2 regions of the Streptomyces sp. NPDC093225 genome follow, and region 1 is predicted to be linked to the other one. Evidence: riboswitches for the same ligand, from Rfam matches in the RefSeq annotation. Region 1 holds a riboswitch; the other holds the start of a gene.
What was found. A riboswitch is a leader RNA that binds a small molecule or an ion and turns the genes downstream of it on or off. The one in region 1 is predicted to bind thiamine pyrophosphate.

Region 1 (7,761 bases):
TCGCCCGCATCAAGGTCGGCATCTGAGTCCGTAACCCACGGACCCCGGACCCCGGTAGGGTCTGAAGCAGTCGCCCGTTCGCGCGGGACGACCGCAGATCTGACGAGGAGGCCATTGCCGCACAGGGAACCGCAAGGACCCCGGCAATGGCCTTCTTCGTATGTGCACGAGGAGATCTCCATGAATCAGGGCGTGGACACCCACACCGCTTCCGACGACAAGAGCGACCACGACAAGAAGGGCCGCGGCCGCTTCCTCCTGAAGCTGTCGGGTGAGGCCTTCTCCGGCGGCGGGGGCCTGGGCGTCGACCCCGACGTCGTGCACGCGATCGCTCGCGAGATCGCGGGCGTCGTCCGGGACGGCGCCGAGATCGCCGTGGTCATCGGCGGCGGCAACTTCTTCCGCGGCGCCGAGCTGCAGCAGCGCGGCATGGACCGTGCCCGCTCCGACTACATGGGCATGCTCGGCACGGTCATGAACTGCCTGGCCCTCCAGGACTTCCTGGAGAAGGAGGGCATCGACTCGCGCGTCCAGACGGCCATCACCATGGGCCAGGTCGCCGAGCCGTACATCCCGCTGCGCGCCGTGCGCCACCTGGAGAAGGGCCGCGTCGTGATCTTCGGCGCCGGTATGGGCATGCCCTACTTCTCCACCGACACCACGGCCGCCCAGCGTGCCCTCGAGATCGACGCCGAGGCCCTGCTCATGGGCAAGAACGGCGTGGACGGCGTCTACGACTCGGACCCCAAGGCGAACCCGGACGCGGTCAAGTTCGACGCGCTCGAGTACGGCGAGGTCATCACCCGTGACCTCAAGGTCGCCGACGCCACCGCCATCACGCTGTGCCGTGACAACAAGCTGCCGATCCTCGTCTTCGAGCTGCTCGCGGAGGGGAATATCGCGCGCGCCGTCAAGGGTGAGAAGATCGGCACGCTCGTGAGCGACCAGGGCGACCGGGCCTGAGCGGGCCCGCCCCCCGCCTGAACCATCCACTCAAGACATGCAGGAGCACGTGGTGATCGAAGAAATCCTCCTCGAGGCCGAGGAGAAGATGGAGAAGGCCGTCGTGGTCGCCAAGGAGGACTTCGCCGCGATCCGCACCGGCCGTGCGCACCCGGCGATGTTCAACAAGATCGTGGCGGACTACTACGGTGCCATCACGCCCATCAACCAGCTCGCGTCCTTCTCGGTGCCCGAGCCGCGCATGGCCGTGGTGACCCCGTTCGACAAGAGCGCCCTGCGCAACATCGAGCAGGCCATCCGCGACTCCGACCTCGGCGTCAACCCGAGCAACGACGGCAACATCATTCGCGTGGTGTTCCCCGAGCTGACCGAGGAGCGCCGCCGCGAGTACATCAAGGTCGCCAAGGGCAAGGCCGAGGACTCGAAGGTCTCCATCCGCTCCGTGCGCCGCAAGGCCAAGGAAGCCCTCGACAAGCTGGTCAAGGACAAGGAGACCGGCGAGGACGAGGTCCGCCGCGCCGAGAAGGAGCTCGACGACACCACCGCGAAGTACGTCGCGCAGGTCGACGAGCTGCTCAAGCACAAGGAAGCCGAGCTCCTCGAGGTCTGATGAACGACTCTCCCTGGGGGGCGGAGCCGGTTCCGGCGGGTCCCGCATACGATGTGTACGTAGGCCAGCAGACTCGGCCCATGCCCATCGTGCCCGACGCCGCCGGATCAGACTTCGATGACCGGGAAGCACGCGAGAGGGGGGCCGCTCCGGGAAGCGGCCCCCTGTTCCGCGACGAGACGCCGCCGCAGGAGCCCATGCCCAGCCCCCCGCCTCCGCCGTCGCAGGCACCGCAGGACACCCCCCAGCCCCCGCAGAAGAAGCGGGCCGGGCGGGACCTGCGCGCCGCCATAGGGGTCGGCGTCGGCCTCGGCGCCGTGATCGTCGCCTCGCTGTTCATCGTCAAGGCCGTCTTCGTCGGGGTCATCGCCGTCGCCGTGGTCGTCGGCCTGTGGGAGCTCACCTCCCGCCTCGAAGAGCGCAAGGCCATCAAAGCCCCGCTGGTGCCGCTCGCGGTCGGTGGGGCGGCGATGGTCGTCGCCGGGTACGTGCGCGGCGCCGAGGGCGCCTGGGTCGCGATGGCCCTCACCGCCCTCGCGGTGCTCGTGTGGCGGATGACGGAGCCTCCGGAGGGATACCTCAAGGACGTCACGGCGGGCGTGTTCGCCGCGTTCTACGTGCCCTTCCTCGCCACGTTCGTGGCGCTGCTGCTGACCGCCGACGACGGCCCGCAGCGGGTGATCACCTTCCTGCTGCTCACCGTGGTGAGCGACACGGGTGCGTACGCGGTCGGCTGGCGGTTCGGCAAGCACAAGCTGGCCCCCCGCATCAGCCCCGGCAAGACCCGCGAGGGCCTGGCCGGTGCGGTGGCCTTCGCGATGGCCGCGGGCGCGCTGTGCATGCAGTACCTGATCGACGGCGGCAGCTGGTGGCAGGGCCTGGTCCTGGGCCTCGCGGTCGCGGTCAGCGCCACCCTCGGCGACCTGGGCGAGTCCATGATCAAGCGGGACCTGGGCATCAAGGACATGGGCACGCTGCTGCCGGGCCACGGCGGCATCATGGACCGGCTGGACTCGCTGCTGCCGACCGCGCCGGTCGTGTGGCTGCTGCTGGCTCTGTTCGTCGGCACGGGCTGAAGCCCGGGGCCGGTTACTCTGGAAAGGCGCGCCGCTCGTGCGGCGCGCCTTTCGTCGTACGAGGAGTACCTGCCATGGCCCGCCCCGCTCCCGGAGAGCTCACCTTCGTCGCGCCCAAGGGAGCGAAGAAGCCGCCCCGGCACCTGGCCGACATGTCGCCGGCCGAGCGGAAGGAGGCGGTCGCCGCGATCGGCGAGAAGCCGTTCCGCGCCAAGCAGCTCTCCCAGCACTACTTCGCCCGCTACGCGCACGACCCGGCCGAGTGGACCGACATCCCGGCCGGCTCGCGCGAGAAGCTGCGCGAGGCCCTGCTGCCCGACCTGATGTCGGTCGTCCGGCACATCTCCTGCGACGACGACACCACCCGCAAGACCCTATGGCGCCTGCACGACGGCACGCTCGTCGAGTCCGTCCTCATGCGCTACCCCGACCGGGTCACGATGTGCATCTCGTCCCAGGCGGGCTGCGGCATGAACTGCCCGTTCTGCGCCACCGGCCAGGCGGGCCTGGACCGCAACCTGTCCACCGCCGAGATCGTCCACCAGATCGTCGACGGCATGCGCGCCCTGCGCGACGGCGAGGTCCCCGGTGGCCCGGCCCGGCTGTCGAACATCGTCTTCATGGGCATGGGCGAGCCGCTGGCGAACTACAACCGCGTCGTCGGCGCCATCCGCCGGCTGACCGACCCCGAGCCCGACGGCCTGGGCCTGTCCCAGCGCGGCATCACCGTCTCCACCGTCGGCCTCGTCCCGGCGATGCTCCGGTTCGCCGACGAGGGCTTCAAGTGCCGGCTCGCCGTCTCGCTGCACGCCCCCGACGACGAGCTGCGCGACACCCTCGTGCCCGTGAACACCCGCTGGAAGGTCCGCGAGGTCCTCGACGCGGCCTGGACGTACGCCGAGAAGTCCGGCCGCCGCGTCTCCATCGAGTACGCCCTGATCCGCGACATCAACGACCAGGCCTGGCGGGGCGACCTCCTCGGCCGCCTCCTCAAGGGCAAGCGGGTGCACGTCAACCTCATCCCGCTCAACCCGACCCCGGGTTCCAAGTGGACCGCCTCCCGCCCCGAGGACGAGCGGGCCTTCGTCGAGGCGATCGCCGCCCACGGCGTGCCGGTCACGGTGCGCGACACCCGTGGCCAGGAGATCGACGGAGCGTGCGGACAGCTCGCCGCGAGCGAGCGGTAGTCTGACTCCCGTACATCTGCATATTCCGACAGGGGAGCGCCACAGCGCTGAGAGTGCGGCACCGTCACGCCGCAGACCCTCTGAACCTCGCCCGGGTCATTCCGGGTAGGGAGTTCGGTCACCACTCGAGCTGTTGCGCCCTGCTCCGGCGTCCGCTCCACGAGCGCCGGGGCAGGGCCGCGTCTTCTCCTGGTCACTCCAGGAGGAATGTTTCACGTGAACACCAAGAAGATGGCGGGCGCCGCGCTCGTCGCGGCCCTCGGCTTGTCCACGCTGGCCGCCTGTGGCGGTGGCGACGGCAAGGACGAGGGCGGCTCGGCCAGCTCCGGACCGCAGTCCAAGACCGTCACGGTCGTCTCCCACGACTCCTTCACCTACACCCCCGCGGTGCTGAAGGAGTTCGAGAAGCAGTCCGGCTACACCGTCAAGGTCCTCAAGAGCGGCGACGCGGGCGCGGCCCTCAACCAGGAGATCCTGACCAAGGGCTCGCCGCGCGGCGACGTGTTCTTCGGCGTCGACAACACGCTGCTCTCGCGCGCCCTCGACAACGGCCTGTTCACCCCGTACGAGGCCAAGGGCCTGGCCGGCGTCCCCGAGCAGTACCAGCTCGACAAGGAGCACCGGGTCACCCCGATCGACTCCGGCGACATCTGCGTCAACTACGACAAGAAGTACTTCGCCGACAAGAAGATCGCCCCGCCGCAGAGCCTCGACGACCTGGTCAAGCCGGAGTACAAGAACCTGCTGGTCACCGAGAACGCGGCCACCTCCTCCCCGGGCCTGGGCTTCCTGCTCGCCTCCGTCGGCAAGTACGGCGACGAGGGCTGGAAGGACTACTGGAGCAAGCTCAAGGCCAACGGCGTCGAGGTCGTCGACGGCTGGGAGCAGGCCTACAACGAGCGCTTCTCCGGCTCCGCCGGGGGCAAGAAGGCCAAGGGCGACCGGCCGCTGGTCGTCTCGTACGCCTCCTCCCCGCCGGCCGAGGTGCTGTTCTCGGAGCCGCAGCCGGCCGTGGCGCCCACCGGTGTCGCCACCGGCACCTGCTTCCGCCAGGTCGAGTTCGCGGGCCTGCTCAAGGGCGCGAAGAACGAGGCGGGCGGCAAGGCGCTGCTGGACTTCCTGATCAGCAAGAAGTTCCAGGAGGACATGCCGCTCCAGATGTTCGTCAACCCCGTCGTCAAGGACGCGAAGCTGCCGGAGGTCTTCACGAAGCACGGGGTGGTGATCGACAAGCCGTGGACCGTCGCCCCGGACCAGATCGCCAAGAACCGTGAGCAGTGGGTCCGGGCATGGTCCTCGCTCGTCCTGAAGTAGGACCCGGAGCAGGCACGGGAACGGTCCCGGGCACGGACCGGAGGGAGCGCGTGCGCCCCTCCGGCCGTGCCGCCGCCGTGCGGCTCGGCCTCATGGCCGTGCCGCTGGCGTTCTTCGGCCTCTTCTTCGCCTACCCCGTGGCGGCGATCGTCGGCCGCGGGATCAAGACCGACGACGGCTGGCAGTTCGGCCGGATCGGCGAGGTGATCACCCGGCCCGACATCGTCGACGTGCTGTGGTTCACCACCTGGCAGGCGCTCGCGTCCACGGCGCTCACGCTGCTGCTCGCGCTCCCCGGCGCGTACGTGTTCGCGCGCTTCGACTTCCCCGGCAAGCAGGTGCTGCGCGCCGTGGTGACCGTCCCGTTCGTCCTGCCGACGGTGGTCGTCGGCTCCGCCTTCCTGGCGCTGGTGGGTCGGGGCGGGCTGTTGGACGAGCTGTGGGGCGTACGACTGGACACGACCGTGTGGGCGATCCTGCTCGCCCACGTCTTCTTCAATTACGCCGTGGTCGTCCGTACCGTCGGCGGCCTGTGGGCGCAACTGGACCCGCGTCAGGAGGAGGCCGCCCGGGTGCTCGGCGCCGGCCGGTTCGCCGCCTGGCGGCGGGTGACGCTGCCCGCGCTGGCACCGGCCGTGGCGGCCGCCGCGCTGATGGTCTTCCTCTTCACCTTCACCTCCTTCGGCGTCGTGCAGATCCTCGGCGGTCCGGCGTACGCCACCCTCGAGGTCGAGGTCTACCGGCAGACCGCGCAGTTGCTGGACCTGCCGACGGCCGCGGTGCTCACCCTGGTGCAGTTCGCCGCGGTGGGCGTGATCCTCGGTGTGCACTCCTGGACCGTGCGCCGACGCGAGACCGCGCTGCGGCTGGTCGACCCGGACCGGACGGCCCACCGGCCGCGCGGGACCGGGCAGTGGGCGCTGCTGGGCTGCGTGCTCCTGTCCGTCGCCCTGCTCATCGCCGTACCGCTGGGCGTGCTGGTGGAACGGTCCTTCGACGCCCCTGGCGGGTACGGCCTCGACTTCTACCGGGAGCTCGGGTCCGCCGACGGGGGCACGTTCCTGGTGCCGCCGCTGGAGGCGATCTGGAACTCGCTGGAGTACGCCCTCGCCGCCACCGCGATCGCCGTGGGCGTCGGGGGCCTGGCCGCGGCCGCCCTCACCCGGCGCGGCGGGCGGCTGGTGCGCGGCTTCGACGCCCTGCTGATGCTGCCGCTGGGCGTGTCCGCGGTGACCGTGGGGTTCGGCTTCCTGATCACGCTGGACGAGCCGCCGCTGGACCTGCGGACCTCGTGGATCCTGGTGCCGCTGGCCCAGGCGCTGGTCGGCGTGCCGTTCGTGGTGCGCACGATGCTGCCGGTGCTGCGTGCCGTGGACGGCCGGCTGCGGGAGGCGGCCGCGGTGCTCGGGGCCTCGCCGCTGCGGGCCTGGCGCGAGGTGGACCTGCCGCTGGTGCGGCGGGCGCTGCTGATCGCGGCCGGGTTCGCGTTCGCCGTCTCGCTCGGCGAGTTCGGGGCGACCGTGTTCATCGCCCGGCCCGACCGGCCGACGCTGCCCGTGGCGGTGGCGCGGCTGCTGGGGCGGGCAGGGGAGCTCAACTACGGGCAGGCGATGGCCCTGAGCACGATTCTGATGGTGGTGTGCGCCGTGTCGCTGCTCGTCCTGGAGCGGCTGCGGCCCGAGCGGTCCGGATCGGGGGACTTCTGATGACGCTGCTGGAACTGGACGGGGTGTCCGTCCGCTTCGGAGCGCGGACCGTGCTCGACGCCGTCGAGCTGTCCGTGGCCGAGCACGAGATCGTGTGCGTACTGGGGCCCAGCGGCAGCGGCAAGTCCACGCTGCTGCGGGTGGTGGCCGGCCTGCAGCCGGCCGCCGCCGGGCGGGTCCGGCTCGCGGGGGCCGACCAGGCCGGGGTGCCGGTGCACAAGCGGGGGGTGGGCCTGATGTTCCAGGACCACCAGCTGTTCCCGCAGCGGGACGTGGCCGGGAACGTGGCTTTCGGGTTGCGGATGCGCGGGGCCGGGCGCGCGGAGCAGCAGGCCCGGGTGGCGGAGCTGCTGGAGCTGGTGGGGCTGCCGGGCGCGGGGCGACGGTCCGTGGCGGCCCTGTCGGGCGGTGAGCAGCAGCGGGTGGCGCTGGCCCGGGCGCTGGCGCCGCGGCCGCGGCTGCTGATGCTCGACGAGCCGCTGGGGCAGCTCGACCGGGGGCTGCGGGAGCGGCTCGTGGTGGAGCTGCGCGAGCTGTTCCACCGGCTCGGTACGACGGTGCTGGCCGTCACGCACGACCAGGGCGAGGCCTTCGCGCTCGCCGACCGGGTCGTGGTGATGCGGGACGGCCGGATCGCGCAGGCCGGCACCCCGCTGGAGGTCTGGCAGCGGCCGGCCTCGGAGTTCGTGGCGCGCTTCCTCGGCTTCGACAACGTGGTGCCGGCGACGGTGAGCGGGCTCGCGGCCGACACGCCGTGGGGCAAGATCCCGGTGCCGGAGGGGACCGGCGAGGGTGAGTTCCGGGTGCTCGTGCGGCCCACCGGGGTGCGGCTGGTGCCGGTTGCGGAGGGGCTGCCGTGCGAGGTCGTGTCGCGGACCTTCCGCGGTACGCACGTGGCGCTCGTG
Region 2 (7,761 bases), on a different contig from region 1:
GTGAGCACCACGGACCCGTTGCCGCGGATCCGCGCCCCGCCCGCCGGGTCGGTGGCCATCACGGTGCCGCGCTCGTACGAGTCGCTGAACTCGCGCCGGACGCCCTCGACGTCCAGACCGGCCGCGGCCAGCCGCTGCTGCGCGTCCGCCTGGGTCTTGCCCAGCAGGTTCGGCACCCGGGTGAACTGGCCCGAGCTCACGTACCAGACACCGGTGCCGAGCAGGACGACCAGCAGCGCTCCGAGCGCGGCGAACAGCGGCCCGCGCGGGCGCGGCCGGCGCCGCGGCGCCGGGGCGGGGTCCGGGTCCGCCACCGGCGGGTGCTCGAACCGGGCCGTGTGGTTCACGGACTCCTGCCCGCCCACCGGCCGCGGCACGACGCTGGTCCGGTCCTCCGACGCACTGCGCTCACCGGCCCGCGCCTGCGGCGGCACGGCGTCCAGCTGCGCGTCGGTGAGCGCCGCGCGGGCCTCCCGTACGAGCTGCAGCAGGGCGACCGCGTCGTACGGGCGCAGGTCCGCGGAGCGCGCGGTGGCACTCGCGACCGCCTCGTCCAGCGCGGCCGGCAGGCCCGGGACCGCGGCGGAGGGCGGCGGCACGTCCTCGTTCAGGTGCCGGTAGAGCACCTGGGCGGGGGTGTCGCCGGAGTGCGGCTTGCCGCCGGTCAGCATCTCGTAGAGCACCACACCGCAGGCGTAGACGTCCACGCGCGGGTCGGTGGTGCCGTTCTCGATCTGCTCGGGAGCGAGGTAGGAGACGGTGCCGAGGACGGCGCCGGTGGTGTTGGTGGCCGAGCCGACCGCCCGGACCAGGCCGAAGTCGGCGACCTTGACCCGGCCGTCGTCGCCGATCAGCACGTTCTCGGGCTTCATGTCCCGGTGCACGAACCCGGCCCGGTGCGCGGCGCCCAGCGCGGCCAGCACGGGTTCCAGGATGTCGAGCGCGGCCCGCGGCTGCAGCGCGCCGCGCTCGCGCAGGACGTCGCGCAGGGTGCAGCCGGGGACGTACTCCATGGCGAGGAACACGTACGGGCCGTCGGTGCCCTGGTCGAAGACGGCGACGACGTTCGGGTGCGCGAGCCGGGCCACGGACTTGGCCTCGCGGATGAAGCGGTCCACGAACGCGGCGTCGGCGGCGAGGTCCGGGTGCATCACCTTGAGCGCGAGCACGCGGTCGAGGCGGGTGTCGAGGGCCCGGTAGACCGTCGCCATGCCGCCGACCGCGATGCGGGCGTCGATGCGGTAGCGGTCGTCGAGGCTCCGCCCGACGAGCGGGTCATCCAGGGTCGTATCCACCCGCGAATTCTACGAGGGCCCGCCCCCGCCCCACCCTGCCCGTCCCCGCTTGCCACCGTCTTGTGACGCCACCGCCCCCGGACCCCCGCCCCTCGAGCTCCCCCACCACCGCTGGGAGGTGCCCCCGGGCGGGGCCGGACGCGTCGGCGCCCGAGGGCGGCCCCGGGGTCAGAAGGCCGGGCGCTCCGGGTCGAGGGCGGCGAGGCCTTCGGAGGGCGAGGAGGCCTCTGCGAAGTGACGCCGTGGGATCCGACCGGCCCGGTGGGCGAGCCGCCCCGCCGAGACCGCGTCCCGCATGGCCGCAGCCATGAGCACCGGCTCCTGCGCCCGCGTCACCGCGGACGCGAGCATCACCGCCGCGCACCCCAGCTCCATCGCCAGCGCGGCGTCGGACGCGGTCCCGGCCCCCGCGTCCAGGATCACCGGCACCGCGGCCCGCTCCGCGATCAGCTGGAAGTTGTGCGGGTTGCGGATCCCGAGCCCCGACCCGATCGGTGACCCGAGCGGCATGATCGCCGCGCACCCCACGTCCTCCAGCTTGCGCGCCAGCACCGGGTCGTCGTTCGTGTACGGCAGGACCGTGAACCCGTCGTCCACCAGCGTCTCGGCGGCGTCGAGCAGTTCGACCCCGTCGGGCAGCAGCGTCCGCTCGTCGGCCACGACCTCCAGCTTGATCCAGTCCGTACCCAGCGCCTCCCGGGCCAGCCGGGCGGTGAGCACCGCCTCGCCCGCGGTGTAGCAGCCGGCGGTGTTCGGCAGCACCTGGATCTTCAGCCGGTCGAGCACCGACAGCACCGAGCCCTGCACCGAGGGGTCCAGCCGTCGCATCGCGACGGTCGTGAGCTGCGTACCGGAGGCCAGCAACGCCCGCTCCAGGACGTCCAGGCTCGGTGCGCCCCCGGTGCCCATGATCAGGCGCGAGGAGAACTCCCGCCCGCCGAGCACGAACGGGTCGGACGGAACGGAGGCCTCGACGGCGTCGACGGGATCCGGCGGAACGGAAGGGCCCGAGGATCCGGCGGCGGCGGAGAACCCGGAAGGATCGAAGGACATCGCGCTCACCCTCCCTGCACCGCGGTCAGCACCTCGACACGGTCGCCCTCGCCGAGCGCGGTCGCCGGCCACTGCCCCCGCGGCACGACGGTTTCGTTGACGGCGGCGGCCACCCCGGAGTGCGCCGAGGTCAGGGTGGCGACCAGGACGTCCAGCGTGGTCCCCGCCGCGACCTCGCGCGGCTCGCCGTTGACGGACACGGTCATGCGAAGGACTCCTGACGTGCGGTGGGTGCGGCGCTCGGCGCCACGGGTGCTTCGGGCCCGGCCGACCGGGCCGGACCGGCGGCCGGCGGAACCGCCGACGCGGCCGTACCGGGGCCGGCGAACCGGCGCGGACTGAACGGCCGGGCCGCCTCCGGCAGTTCGCCGGTGGTCAGCAGCTCCGCCATCACGTCACCGGTGACCGGCGTCAGCAGGACGCCGTTGCGGTAGTGCCCCGTGGCCAGGTGCAGCCCGGGCAGCGCGGTGGGCCCCAGCAGCGGGGCGTTGTCGGGGGAGCCCGGGCGCAGTCCCGCCCGGGTCTCGATCAGGGGGAGTTCGGTCAGGCCGGGCACCAGCTCGTGGGCGTCCCGCAGGAGTTCGTACACCCCGCCCGCGGTGACGGTCGTGTCCCAGCCGAGCTCCTCGGTGGTGGCGCCGATGACCAGCTCGCCGTTCTCGCGCGGGACGAGGTAGACGTGGCTGCCGCGGACGACCGCCCGTACGGTCCGGGTCAGGAAGGGCGCGTACGCCGGCGGCACGCGCAGCCGCAGCACCTGCCCCTTCACCGGCCGGACCGGCGGCACGACCTCCGGGGGCAGCCCGGCCAGTCGGCCGCTGAGACTGCCGGCCGCCAGGACCACCTGGCCGGCCGTGACGTCCGTACCGTCGTCGAGCAGCGCGCCGGCGGCCCGGTCGCCGGTGACGGTGAGCCGCTCGGCCGTCGTGCGGTGGAAGACCACCCCGGCCCGGTCGCAGGCGGCGACGAGGGCGGCCGCCAGCCGGCGCGGGTCGACCTGGTGGTCGCCGTCCACGCGCAGGCCGCCGCGGACACCGGGGGCCAGCATCGGCTCCAGGCGGCGGCACTCGCGCCCGGTGAGCCACTCGGACTCCAGGCCGCAGCGCCGCTGCAGGGCGTGGAGTTCGCGCAGGTGGGCGCGGTCGTCGGCGTCGAGCGCGACGGCGAGGGTGCCGCAGGCCCGGAAGCCGATGTCCATGCCACCGCTGTCCTCGGCCAGTTCGGCCGCGAAGTCCGGGTAGCGGCGGGCGGAGGCGAGGTTGAGCCCCAGCAGGGTCTCCTCGCCGTAGTGCAGTTCGGTGACGGCGGCCAACATGCCGGCCGCGACCTGGGCCGCCCCGCCACCGGGCGAGGGGTCGACGAGTGCGGTGCGCAGGCCGCGCCGGGCGGCCCGCCAGGCGGTGACGAGCCCGATGATCCCGCCGCCGATGACGAGGACGTCGACCCCCGCCCCGGCCGAGTCCGTCGTGTCAGCGCGCGTGGGTGCGTGCATGGGCTTCCAGCCCCTCCCTTCGCCGGCATGACCCGGATCAGGTTCGGACGGTCGGAGGCCGGCCAGCCTCCCTCTCAGCCCGGTGCGCCCGGGCTCCCGCGATAGGTACGGCCGTCAGACTAACCCCCGCCCAGGAGGACGGGTAAGGCCGCCCGGTCGCGCGGCCGCCCCCGGTGCGCCCCCCGTTACCCCGATGCGGGAGCCGTCCCGGACCCCGCACACCCGGGGTAACCGACCCAGAGAGTGCCGCCCCGTGGTGTGTGGGGAAGGCGCTTGACAGGGGGGCAGGCTGGACCGGAGGCAGGCCCGGGCCTGGGGTGGCCGCAGGCCAGGGCCGAAGGCCCCGAAGCCCCAGGGGTGGGCCTGCCGCAGGGCCTGCAGGCCACCCCCGTCAAGCGCCGAGGGGACCCACACACCACGGGGCGGCCCCATGCAGGCGCGCCGAACCCAGGCCTCCACCCACCCGCCTCACCACCCACCCGCCTCACCCACGCACAACTCACTCACCCACCCACCCCGGCACCAGAGGATCCTCCAGCCCGGCCGCAGAGCACCCGCACCAAAACCGGAGGATCGACCGAACCCGGCCGGACAGGCACCGGACGGGCGCCGGACACGCACCGGATCTGCGCCGGACCAGGTCGGGAAGCCCCCATAGCAGGGTTACTGACGAACAGTCAGGTGGTTAGGGTGGAGGTGTGAGCGATCAGAGCAACCAGACGCGGGAGACGACGTACGGCGTCGTCATCGTCGGAGCGGGCATGGCCGGAGTGCAGACGGCGGTCGCCCTGCGCGAGCAGGGCTGGACCGCCCCGGTCACCCTCCTCGGCGCGGAGCCCCACCAGCCCTACGACCGCCCCCCGCTCTCCAAGGCCGTCCTCCTCGGCAAGGCCGAGGACTCCGCCTTCGAGATCGACTTCGAGGCCCTGCGCATCGACCTGCGCCTCGGCGTGGCCGTCACCGGTCTGCGCGCCGGCGACCGCGAGGTCGACACCGAGGCGGGCCCGGTCCCGTACGACGTCCTGGTCGTCGCCACCGGTGCCGAGCCGGTCACCCTGCCCGGCAGCGCCGGCGTCCCCGGCGTCCACCTGCTGCGCACCCTCGACGACGCCGCCCGCCTGAAGCCCGTGCTCGCCGAGCAGCACGACATCGTCGTGGTCGGGGCGGGCTGGATCGGGGCCGAGTTCGCCACCGCCGCCCGCGAGGCCGGCTGCGCCGTCACCGTCGTCGAGGCCGCCGACCGCCCGCTGGCCGGTGCGCTGCCGGCCGAGGTGGCCGCCCCGATGGCCGCCTGGTACGAGCAGATCGGCGTCCGGCTGCTCACCGGCTCCCGCGTCGAGAAGATCGAGCCCGCCGAGCCCGCCCGCCCGGGGGAGCCCCGTGCTGCCGGCGGCCCCGGCGCGGTCCTGCTCGCCGACGGCACCCGGCTGCCCGCCGGCGCGGTCGTCGTCGGCATCGGCGCCCGGCCCGCCACCGCCTGGCTGGCCGGCTCCGGTGTCGAACTCGGCCCGGACGGCTCCGTCACCACCGACGCCCGCCTGGCCACCTCGGTGCCCGGGGTGTTCGCGGTGGGGGACTGCGCCTCGTTCCCCTCGGCCCGCTACGGCGAGCGGCTGCTCGTCCACCACTGGGACAACGCCCTGCAGGGTCCCCGGACGCTGGCCGCGAACGTCCTCGCCGGCCCGGGTGGGGACGGGCCCGTCTACGACCCGGTGCCGTACTTCTGGTCGGAGCAGTTCGGGCGCTTCGTCCAGTACGCCGGCCACCACTCCGACAGCGACACACTGGTGTGGCGCGGCGATCCGGCCGAGGACGCGTGGGCGGTCGTGTGGCTGCGCGGCGACGTACCGGCCGCCGTGCTCTCCGTCGGACGGCCGCGGGACCTGGCCCAGGGGCGCAAGCTCATCGAGGCCGGCACCCGACTGGATCCGGCCAAGGTCGCGGACCCCGCCGTCGCGCTGAAGTCCGCCGCGGTCTGACGGCACCCGACGCCCGCACCCCACCCGACCCGACACCCACACCCCACCCGTCACCCGTCACGCGGCACCCGGCATCCCACCCCGAGATCCCGGGTGCCGGGTCCGTCGCCCGTCACCCGCATCCGTCACCCCGTACCCCTCGCCCAAGCCCCCGTCCGGACGGCCCGGGTACCGACTGTCGGTCCGGGATGGCAGGCTTGTCCCGTGACCGAGATTGACACGAAGATCGATGCTCTCGTCCCCGAGTGGCTCTACCTCCCCGACATCGCCGAAATGCTGGACGTGGAGGTGACCCGGGTCCGCCAGCTCGTCAAGGACGGTCAGCTGATCGCCGTCCGCCGCGGCGAGAACCGCGCCCTCCAGGTGCCGGCCGCCTTCATCGACGGCGACAAGGTGGTGAAGGGCCTCGCCGGCACCCTCACCCTGCTGCGGGACGACGGCTTCACCGACGAGGAGATGCTCGAGTGGCTCTTCACGCCGGACGAGACCCTGCCGGGCACCCCGGCGCAGGCCCTGAGCGAGAATCGCGGCACGGAGGTCAAGCGCCGCGCCCAGGCGCTCGCCGTCTGACCTGCCGACCAGCCGACCAGCTGACCAGCTGAACACCTGATCCGCCACGCGGTGCGCAGGACCCGTCCGGGCCCTGCGCACCGCTCACCACGGGGGGTACCTCCATGCCTGTCGACGCCCGCGCAGCCCTCGCCGACGCCCGGCTCTACCTCTGCACGGACGCGCGCAAGCGCCAGGGCGACCTGCCCGAGTTCCTCGACGCCGTCCTCGCCGCCGGGGTCGACATCGTGCAGCTGCGCGACAAGGGCATGGAGGCCGCCGAGGAGCTGGAGCACCTCCAGGTGTTCGCCGAGGCCGCACGCCGGCACGGCAGGCTCGTCGCCGTCAACGACCGGGCCGACGTCGCGCACGCCATCGGTTCCGACGTCCTCCACCTGGGCCAGGGCGACATCCCGGTGCCGGCCGCCCGCGCGATCCTCGGCGAAGGGGTGCTGATCGGCCGCTCCTGCCACGCCGAGGGCGAGGTGGCCGCGGCCGCCGCCGAGCCGGGCGTCGACTACTTCTGCACCGGCCCCTGCTGGCCCACCCCCACCAAGCCCGGCCGCTACGCCCCCGGCCTCGACCTCGTGCGCTACGCCGCCTCCCTCGGCCAGGACCGGCCCTGGTTCGCCATCGGCGGCATCGACGCCGGGAACCTGGACGAGGTGCTCGACGCCGGCGCCTCCCGCGTGGTCGTCGTACGGGCGATCACCGAGGCGGACGACCCCGGTGCCGCCGCCGCCGACCTCGCGAAGCGGGTCCGCGCCCGCCTCGCCTGACACGGCTCACGCGCCTCTCGCGTCTCACGCGCCTCACGTACCTCGCGATGCGTCACGTGTCTGATGTGACGACAGGAGGCCCGTGTGCTCCTTGTGGCCGCAGGGACCGACACAAGGTGTCCAAAAACGTGTCCGGGATATGGACGGTCCTTGGGCCCTCCCTGGACCTTGTCTAATCTGCCGTTATGGCCCTTGGCACCGCTTCCACCAGGTCGGACCGTGCACGCACCGTCCGCGACATGCTCGCGTCCGGCACCTCGTACTCGTTCGAGTTCTGGGCGCCGAAGACCGAGAAGGGCGAGCGGAACCTGTGGAACGCGCTGCGCCGCATCGAGGCCGTGTCCCCCAGCTTCGTCTCCGTGACGTACGGGGCCGGCGGCTCGACCCGCGGCGGCACGGTCAAGGCCACCCAGGACATCGCGGCCGACACGACGCTGACCCCGGTCGCCCACCTGACCGCGGTCGACCACTCGATCGCCGAGCTGCGCCACGTCATCGGGCAGTTCGCGGACGCGGGCATCCGCAACATGCTGGCCCTGCGCGGTGACCCGCCGGGCGACCCGATGGGCGAGTGGGTGGCGCACCCCGAGGGCGTCCACTATGCGGCCGACCTC

Region 2: another riboswitch for thiamine pyrophosphate. It lies ahead of thiO (glycine oxidase ThiO); the one in region 1 lies ahead of ACIQCH_RS22025 (thiamine ABC transporter substrate binding subunit).

Annotation. Positions count from the first base shown of each region.
Region 1 is NZ_JBIVNX010000024.1:29,848-37,608, forward strand. Features, by position in the region: gene tsf (translation elongation factor Ts) at 1-26, shown strand, start outside; gene pyrH (UMP kinase) at 181-963, shown strand; gene frr (ribosome recycling factor) at 1,016-1,573, shown strand; gene ACIQCH_RS22015 (phosphatidate cytidylyltransferase) at 1,573-2,649, shown strand; gene rlmN (23S rRNA (adenine(2503)-C(2))-methyltransferase RlmN) at 2,724-3,836, shown strand; TPP riboswitch at 3,857-3,966, shown strand; gene ACIQCH_RS22025 (thiamine ABC transporter substrate binding subunit) at 4,044-5,150, shown strand; gene ACIQCH_RS22030 (ABC transporter permease) at 5,243-6,856, shown strand; gene ACIQCH_RS22035 (ABC transporter ATP-binding protein) at 6,856-7,761, shown strand, end outside.
Region 2 is NZ_JBIVNX010000009.1:28,820-36,580, forward strand. Features, by position in the region: gene pknB (Stk1 family PASTA domain-containing Ser/Thr kinase) at 1-1,295, opposite strand, end outside; gene ACIQCH_RS10945 (thiazole synthase) at 1,464-2,348, opposite strand; gene thiS (sulfur carrier protein ThiS) at 2,354-2,554, opposite strand; gene thiO (glycine oxidase ThiO) at 2,551-3,840, opposite strand; TPP riboswitch at 3,838-3,950, opposite strand; gene ACIQCH_RS10960 (NAD(P)/FAD-dependent oxidoreductase) at 4,539-5,819, shown strand; gene ACIQCH_RS10965 (Rv2175c family DNA-binding protein) at 6,024-6,389, shown strand; gene thiE (thiamine phosphate synthase) at 6,494-7,147, shown strand; gene metF (methylenetetrahydrofolate reductase [NAD(P)H]) at 7,333-7,761, shown strand, end outside.